2 regions of the Streptomyces sp. NPDC093568 genome follow, and region 1 is predicted to be linked to the other one. Evidence: riboswitches for the same ligand, from Rfam matches in the RefSeq annotation. Region 1 holds a riboswitch; the other holds the start of a gene.
The links. A riboswitch is a leader RNA that binds a small molecule or an ion and turns the genes downstream of it on or off. The one in region 1 is predicted to bind cobalamin.
Positions count from the first base shown of each region.

Region 2: another riboswitch for cobalamin. It lies ahead of ACIRD7_RS20910 (cobalamin biosynthesis protein); the one in region 1 lies ahead of ACIRD7_RS02895 (ABC transporter substrate-binding protein).

Region 1 is NZ_JBIWJD010000001.1:689,185-693,662, forward strand. Features, by position in the region: gene aceA (isocitrate lyase) at 1-483, opposite strand, end outside; gene ACIRD7_RS02890 (short-chain fatty acyl-CoA regulator family protein) at 799-2,229, shown strand; cobalamin riboswitch at 2,261-2,439, shown strand; gene ACIRD7_RS02895 (ABC transporter substrate-binding protein) at 2,502-3,533, shown strand; gene ACIRD7_RS02900 (FecCD family ABC transporter permease) at 3,530-4,478, shown strand, end outside.
Region 2 is NZ_JBIWJD010000005.1:61,328-65,805, reverse strand. Features, by position in the region: gene ACIRD7_RS20915 (cobyric acid synthase) at 1-1,493, opposite strand, end outside; gene ACIRD7_RS20910 (cobalamin biosynthesis protein) at 1,490-2,431, opposite strand; cobalamin riboswitch at 2,532-2,674, opposite strand; gene ACIRD7_RS20905 (hypothetical protein) at 2,790-3,011, opposite strand; gene ACIRD7_RS20900 (anion permease) at 3,043-4,275, opposite strand; gene ACIRD7_RS20895 (lysozyme) at 4,429-4,478, opposite strand, start outside.

The DNA of each region.
Region 1 (4,478 bases):
GTTCAGCGGACCGCCGAACCCGGCCTCGGCGTCGGCGACGATCGGGGCCAGCCAGTCCGTGCGGTCCTCGCCGCCCTCCGCGGTGGCGATCTGGTCGGCGCGCAGCAGCGCGTTGTTGATCCGACGGACCACCTGCGGAACGGAGTTGGCCGGGTACAGGCTCTGGTCCGGGTAGGTGTGCCCGGCCTGGTTGGCGTCGGCGGCGACCTGCCAGCCGGACAGGTAGATCGCCTGGAGGCCCGCCTTGACCTGCTGCACGGCCTGGCCGCCGGTCAGGGCGCCGAGCGCGTGGACGTAGTCCCGCTCGTGCAGCCCGCGCCACAGCCGCTCGGCGCCGCGCCGGGCCAGGGTGTGCTCCTCGCGGACGCTGCCGGAGAGCCGTACGACGTCCTCGGCGGTGTACGTGCGCTCGATGCCCTGCCAGCGCGGGTCGGTGGCCCAGCGCGACGCGAGTTCCGCCGCCCGTGTGCTCGCCTCGGTCATGACTGTCACCGTCTCCTCGGTCTGTTGCGTATGCCAAGCCGACGCCGGTCGCGGCACGGGCTGGCACTGCGTGTCGTGTAGGGGCGGCGGCTCGCCCTCACCCGCAGGGCGGAGCTGAGCAATTCTGCCGTTTTCCAGGGTGGTTCGGCGGGCCGCAGAAAGACTCTGACATCGGCACTAAGTGCCATCAATGGTGGACTCATGCCAAGTTCTGCGAATCTTCTCGCCGTCGATTGCCAAGCTTGCGAAGGGTGCGAACGGCACCGGTTCGCATACGCTGACCGGGTCCCGTACCGGATCCGACAGGAGCTCAGGGTGAGCAAGACCTATGCGGGCGCGCGGCTGCGGAGGCTGCGCGAGGAGCGCCGGATGAGCCAGGCCGAACTGGCCCGCGTCCTCGCGATCTCGCCGAGCTACCTGAACCAGATGGAGCACGACTCCCGCCCGCTCACCGTGCCCGTCCTGCTCCGGCTCACCGAGACCTTCGGCGTCGATGCGGGCTTCTTCTCCGAACGCGACACCGCCCGTCTGGTGGCCGACCTGCGCGAGGCGCTGACCGGCGAGATCGCCGCCGCACGGGTCTCCGCGACCGACCTCGCCGAACTCGCCTCACGGATGCCGGCGGTCGCACAGGTGCTGCTCGACCTGGGCCGGCGCAACCAACTGCTGTCCGAACGGCTCGCCGGACCGGCCGACGGCCGCAACACGGCCGGTGACGTGCCGCGTTCGCCCCACGAGGAGATCCGCGACTTCTTCTACCGGCGCCAGAACTACCTCCACGACACCGACCTCGCCGCCGAGGAACTGGCCGGGGAGATCGGCATCCGGCCCGGTGAGGTCCTCAGGGCCCTGACCGCACGCCTCGCCGACGCGCACGGCATCCGTCTGTCCACCGGATCCGACGACCACGTGTCCACCGGCTCCGGCGACCATCTGCACCACTACGACGAGACGACCCGCACCCTCCACCTCTCGGCCCGGCTGCGCCCCGGCCAGCGCGCCTTCCGCATGGCGACGCAGCTCGCGCTGCTGGAGTACGGAGCCGAACTGGACCGGCAGGCCGCCGAGGACTTCCCGGCCGACTCGCCCGCCCGCACCCTGGCCCGCATCGGCGTCGCCAACTACTTCGCCGCCGCGCTCGTGCTGCCGTACACCGCCTTCCACGCGGCGGCCGAGGAGGTCCGCTACGACATCGAGCGCCTCACCGACCGGCACGGCCTCGGCTACGAGACCGTCTGCCACCGGCTGAGCACCCTCCAGCGCCCCCGGCTGCGCGGCGTCCCCTTCTCCTTCGTGCGGGTCGACCGCGCCGGCAACATGTCCAAGCGGCAGTCCGCGACCGGCTTCCACTTCTCCCGGGCCGGCGGCACGTGCCCGCTGTGGAACGTCTACGAGGCGTTCGCCGCGCCCGGCCGGATCCACGTCCAGATCGCCGAAATGCCGGACGGGCAGCGGTACTTGTGGACGGCCCGCGCGGTCACCCGGGCCCGCGGCGGCTGGGGCGAGCCCGGCAAGACGTTCGCCATCGGGCTGGGCTGCGAGATCCGGCACGCGCACCGGCTCGTCTACTCCGACGGCCTCGACCTCACCAGCCCCTCCGCCGCCACCCCCATCGGCATGGGCTGCCGCGTCTGCGAACGCCTCGACTGCCCCCAGCGGGCCGCGCCGCCGCTCGGCCGGACCCTGCGGATCGACCAGCACACCAGCACCTTCGTGCCGTACCCCGTGACCGATGGCACGACCTGACCGATCGCACGACCTGACCGTCGTACGGACTTGATAGCCTCGTCGGGCCAGTCGAGCCACATCCGAGGCCAGGGAATCCGGTGCGAATCCGGAACTGACGCGCAGCGGTGAGGGGGACGGGCGGGGCACGGCACGCCACTGGGAGACCGGGAAGGCGCCCCGACCGGACGAACCCGAGTCCGAAGACCTGCTGGCACCTCCGCGCCGACCCGGCGGGGAGGACGTCCGTAGGCCAGGCTCCGCGTACGAGCCCCGACCCCCGAGGCATGCCCATGTCCCGTTCCGCCGTCCTGCTCCTGGCTTCGGCCCTGCTGCTCACCGCCTGCGGCGGCGGTTCCGCGGCGGACACCGCGAAGCCCCACGGCGCCGGCTACCCACGCACGATCGCCAACTGCGGCCACCAGGTCACCCTCAAGTCGCCCCCGCGGCACGTCGTCTCCCTCAACCAGGGCACCACCGAGATCCTGCTCTCCCTCGGCCTCGCCGACCGCATGGCCGGTACGGCGACCTGGACGGACCCGGTGATGAAGGGCCTGGAGAAGGCAGGCGCGAGCGTGCCCCGCCTGGCCGACGACAACCCCTCCTTCGAGAAGGTCCTGGACGCCGAACCGGACTTCGTCACCGCCTCGTTCGTCTCCACGCTCGGCAAGGGCGGCGTCGCCACCCGTGAGCAGTTCGAGAAGCTGGGCGTGCCGACGTACGTCTCGCCCTCCGACTGCGCGGCCGGCAAGGACAACGACAGCGGCGGCGACGGATCGCGCGGCGAGCCGCTCACCCTCGACGCGGTGTACGGCGAGATCCGCGACCTGGCCCGCGCGTTCGGCGTCGACGCGCGCGGCGAGCAGCTGATCGCCCGGCTGAAGGAGCGGGTGCGCCAGGCGACCCACGGGCTGGACGCCTCCGGGGTCTCCCTCATGTACTGGTTCGCCAACTCCCAGTCGCCCTACCTCGCCGGCTGCTGCGGCGCGCCCGGCGCCATCACCCGTGCCGTCGGCGCGCGGAACGTCTTCTCCGACACCCACGACGAATGGCCCCAGATCAACTGGGAGACCGTCGCCGACCGCGACCCCGACGTCATCGTGCTCGGCGACCTCACGCGCAAGCAGCAGACCGCCGAGACCGCCGCGGCCAAGATCCGCTTCCTGGAGACCAACCCCGCCACCCGCAACCTGACCGCGGTGAAGAAGAAGCGCTTCGTCCTGCTCAGCGGACAGGCCATGAACCCCTCCATCCGCACGGTCGAGGGGATCGAGCAGGTCGCCGAGGCACTGCGCGGCTTCGGCCTCGACGGACGCGCCAAGTGAGCGTCCGTACGCCGCTGTTGGCCGGCCTCGGACTGGCCGCGCTGCTCGCCTCGGTCGCCGTCGCGGTGACGATCGGGCCCGCCGACATCTCCACGGCGGACGTGTGGGCCGCCGTCGCAGCCCATCTCGGCCTCGGCGAGAGCACGTTGGCGCCGCTGCGGGACGGCATCGTGTGGAACCTGCGGATGCCGCGCACCCTGCTCGCCGCCGTGTGCGGAGCCGGACTCGCGGTGTGCGGGGCGGTGATGCAGTCGCTGCTGCGCAACCCGCTGGCCGACCCGTTCGTGCTCGGGGTGTCCTCCGGCGCGTCCACCGGAGCCGTCGCCGTCGTCGTGCTCGGGGTGGGCGGGGGAGTGGTGTCGCTGTCCGCGGGCGCCTTCCTTGGCGCGCTGGCCTCCTTCGCGCTGGTGCTGCTGCTCAGCCATGTCCTCGGCGGCAGCACCGACCGGGTCGTGCTGTCCGGGGTGGCGGCCATGCAGCTGTTCTCCGCGCTGACCTCGTTCGTCGTGCTGACCTCCGCCGACGCCGAGACCACCCGAGGCGTGCTGTTCTGGCTGCTGGGCTCGCTCGCCGGCGCCGACTGGGGACAAGTGCTGCTCTGCGCCGCCGTCCTGGCCGTCTTCCTCGCCGTCTGCCTCGGCCACGCCCGCACCCTGGACGCCTTCGCCTTCGGCGAGGACGCCGCCGCCGGACTCGGCGTCCGGGTCGCCCGCACCCGCCTGGTCCTGCTCTGCACGACCGCGCTGCTCACCGCGGCCCTGGTCAGCTGTGCCGGCGCGATCGGCTTCGTCGGCCTGGTCCTGCCGCACGCCACCCGCGCCCTGACCGGCTCCGGCCACGCCCGCCTGCTGCCGGTCACGGCGCTGACCGGAGCCGTCTTCCTGGTGTGGGTGGACACCGCCGCCCGCACCGTCCTCGACCCCCAGGAGGTCCCGGTGGGCGTCG
Region 2 (4,478 bases), on a different contig from region 1:
GGAATGAAAGGCAGTCCTTGCGGCGCGCCGGACTCGATGAGCCGCCACAGCGCGTCCGTGTCCGCGTGCTGTTCGATCAGATCGCCGAGCCGGTCGAGCTGCTCCTCGCGCAGCGCGGCGAACGACGTGTCCGGCGCCGGCACGAACCGGCGGCCCGCGGCGGCCGCCACCTCGCGCAGGAACGCCCGTCGGAAACCGTCCGACTCCAGTGAGCCGTGCCAGTGCGTGCCCCAGGTCCGGCCGACCCGGCAGCCGTCCAAGAAGGGCTCGCCCCCGGTCACTTCGGCGACGCCGTGGTGGATCTCGTACCCCTCCACCGGCTCCCCGAGCGCCTCGCCGGCCGGCCGGGTGAGGGTCTTCTCCCGGGCGAACCGCACCCGGACGGGCAGCACCCCGAGCCCCTCGACCTGTCCGCGCCGGCTCTCGACGTCGTCCTCGATGTGCTCGCCGAGGACCTGGAAGCCGCCGCAGATGCCGAGGACGGGCCGTCCTTCGGCGGCCCGGCGGACCAGGGCGTCCGCGAGCCCCCGCTCCCGCAGCCACTCCAGCGCCCGAACCGTCCCCCGGGTCCCGGGGACGATGACGAGATCCGCGTCGGCCAGCTCCTCCGGCCGGTCCACGAACCGTACGACGACGCCCGGTTCGGCGGCGAGCGCGTCCACGTCGGTGAAGTTGGACATGAGGGGGACGGCACAGACGGCGACCCGCAGCACGTCCTCGCCGACGGGCGGGGCGACGTTCGACTCCCGTACCGTGCCCCGCAGGGAGACCCGCAGCCCGTCCTCCTCGTCGATGCCGAGCCCGTGCCGGAAGGGCAGGACGCCGTACGTCCGCCGCCCGGTGAGGTCGTGCAGCATGTCGAGGCCGGGTTCGAGGAGCGAGACGTCGCCGCGGAACTTGTTGACGAGGAACCCGGCGATCAGCTCCTGGTCCTGACGGGACAGCAGCGCGACGGTCCCGAAGAACGAGGCGAAGACGCCGCCGCGGTCGATGTCGCCGACGACGAGGACGGGGAGTCCGGCATTGCGGGCGATGCCCATGTTGACGATGTCGGTCCGGCGCAGATTGATCTCGGCCGGAGAGCCGGCCCCCTCACAGATCACCGCGTCATACGTGCCCCGCAACTCGGCGAGACAGTCCAGCACGGTTCCGAGCAGCCGCTGCTGCCGCCCGCCGTGGTACCCGCGTGCGCTCAGCTCACCCACCGGCTTGCCCAGCAGCACGACCTGACTGCTCTGCTCGCCACCGGGCTTGAGCAGCACCGGATTCATGAGCGCGGTCGGCTCGACCCGGCAGGCCTGCGCCTGCATGGCCTGCGCCCGCCCGATCTCCGCGCCCTCGCGCGTGACGAACGAGTTCAGCGACATGTTCTGCGCCTTGAACGGCGCGACCTTCACCCCCTGCCGGACCAGCCAGCGGCAGATCCCGGCCGTGACGACGCTCTTGCCGGCGTCGGAGGTGGTGCCGGCGACGAGAAGCCCCCCGCCCGTCATGACGTACGCCCCTTCGCGATACGGCGCGCGGCGGCACAGACGCCGAGCGCGAGCCAGCCGACGCGCTGCGACAGCCGTACGGCCCGCTCGATGTCGGCGGTTTCGACGGCCCGCCCGGACTTGTTGAGCACGGGCCGGTGCTCGACCCGCCCGCCGTACGACAGGGTCCCCCCGAGCCGCACCCCGAGCGCCCCCGCGAACGAGGCCTCCACGGGACCGGCGTTGGGGCTCGGGTGCTGCGCGGCGTCGGCGCGCCAGGCTCGTACGGCACCCCGGGGATCGCCCCCGGCGACTGCGGCGAGCACGGCGGTCAGCCGGGCCCCCGGCCAGCCGGCCAGGTCGTCGAGCCGGGCGGAAGCCCAGCCGTAGCGGCGGTACTTGGGAGACTTGTGGCCGACCATCGCGTCCAGCGTGTTCACGGCCCGGAACCCGAGGAGTCCCGGCACCCCGCCGACGGCACCCCACACCAGGGCCCCCACGACCGCGTCGGAGGTGTTCTCGGCGACGGACTCCACGACCGCCCGCGCGATCCCGTCCGCGTCCAGCGCCTGCGGATCCCGTCCGCACAGATGCGGCAGCCGGGCCCGTGCCCCCTCGATGTCCCCCGCGTCGAGGGCCCCTCCGATGCTCCGGGCCTCGCGGGCGAGCGAGGTTCCGCCGACGACGGCCCAGCAGGCGGCGCCGGTCAGCGCGACGGAGGCGGCGGGAGAGGTACGTACGGCACGCGCGGCGAGTGCCCCGAGGGCGACGGCGCCACCGGCGCACACGGCGGTGTGCAGCGCACCCCACGCGCGGTCGTCGCGCCACAACACCTTCTCGACGGCGCCGGCGGCCCGCCCGAACGCGGCGACCGGATGCCCCCGGCGGGGATCGCCGAGCAGCAGGTCACCGAGAAGTCCGGCGGCGGCGCCGTACGCGAAAACGCGATCGGCTCGCATCGGGGTCAGCCGACCGTGGGGTCACACGTGGGTCTGTTACTGCGTGTCGATCGGCAGGCGAGCATCGCGTCATGTCCTCACTCAGGGTGTCCACGCCCTGGTTCGACGAGACCGGCGGTGAGAGTTCCTGGCTCCCGGGGCTTTCTACCCCGGTGACAGTGGCGGGACCGCGCCGGATTCACACCGGCTTCCTCTCCTACCGCCGTACTTGGCCCCGGCAGTCCACCATGGGGTTGGAAGGGGCGTCAACTTGCCGTTGACCTGCGACGGGAGAGTGTGCGAAGGCCCACACAACGGTGAGGCGCGGGACGGTCGTCCGTCCCGCGCCTCGGGTGTTTCAGGTGATGCGCGCCGTGTGTCAGGCGACGATCAGATAGATCCCGTACGCCACCGCGGCCGTGCACGCGGCGAAGCAGGCGTACGCGCCCGTGACCGCGAGTGCGGCCGAGTCGCCCTGGGCGACCGCGCGTTCGCGGCGGGACAGGCCGGCGATGCCGAGGGTGAACAGGCCCACCAGGGCCACGGTGACCACGAGGCTGACGCCGAAGACGGAGCCGAGGGCCGCCCAGTCGATCTTCATGGTTCTTCTTTCTGGTTGGTAACCGGGCGGGTCAGACGGTGGCCTGGGAGGAGGCCGGCTCGTTGGACGGGGCCGGGATCGTGGCCGTGAGGTCCTCGGCGGGCGTGCCCGCGGGGGGCGGGGTCACGGCGGCCATGGCGGTGGTGACCACGCCGGGCGCCTCGTCCGTCTCGACGACGTTCGTGTGGTCGATGACCTCGCGGCGGGAGATCTTCCAGATCACGGCGCTGGAGGCGACCAGGAAGACGGCGACCACGGCCGTGCCCCAGGCGCCGAAGCCCGTCACGTACTCCGCGAGCGCGCCGACCAGGGCGGCGGCCGGCAGGGTCAGGCCCCAGGCGACGAACATCCGGGTGGCCGTCGACCAGCGGACGACGCCGCCCTTGCGGCCGAGGCCGGCGCCCATCACCGAACCGGAGACGGAGTGCGTGGTGGAGAGGGAGAAGCCGAGGTGCGAGGAGGCCAGGATGACCGTGGCCGCGCTGGTCTGGGCGGCGAAGCCCTGCTGCGGCTGAAGGTCGGTCAGGCCCTTGCCCATGGTGCGGATGATGCGCCAGCCGCCGAGGTAGGTACCGAGCGCGATGGCCAGGCCCGCGGTGAGGATGACCCACAGGGGCGGGTCGGAGTCGGGGGCGAGGGTGCCGCCGGCGACCAGGGCGAGGGTGATGATGCCCATCGTCTTCTGCGCGTCGTTGGTGCCGTGAGCCAGGGAGACCAGGCCGGCGGAGGCGATCTGCCCGGCGCGGTAGCCCTTCTTGGAGGCGTTGCCGTCGGCCTTCTTGCCGAGGGAGTACGTCAGGCGCGTGGCCAGCAGCGCGGCGATGCCCGCGACCAGCGGGGCGGCGATCGCCGGGATCAGCACCTTGGTGACGAGCACGTCGCCGTGGACGGCGCCGACGCCGGCCGAGGCGATGGTGGCGCCGATCAGGCCGCCCATCAGGGCGTGCGAGGAGCTGGAGGGCAGGCCCACGAGCCAGGTCAGCAGGTTCCAGAGGATCGCGCCGACCAACGCGGCGAATATGACCTCGGGGCGGATGCCGGTCTCGTCGACGAGACCTTTGGAGATCGTGTTGGCGACCTCCACGGAGAGGAAGGCGCCTACAAGGTTCAGTACGGCGGACATGGCCACCGCGACCTTGGGCTTGAGCGCACCGGTCGAGATGGTCGTGGCCATCGCGTTGGCGGTGTCGTGGAAACCGTTCGTGAAATCGAACGCGAGTGCGGTTACCACCACAATCGCGAGGATCAGCGAGAAGTTTTCCATTTACCCAGGCAATCGTTCGAGGTCATTGGCCGGACGAACGTAGGTAACCTGGATGAACGAAAGGTGAACTGGGGTGGGCCGCACGGTGTCTGCGAGCGCCGGAAGCGGAAACCTTCGATCCGCAGGTCGCCGCACGGCCCAGGCGTCGCCGGGCTAGTAGCCCCGGGCGAACCTCCTCAGCTGGTTCATGGAGCCGTTGAAGA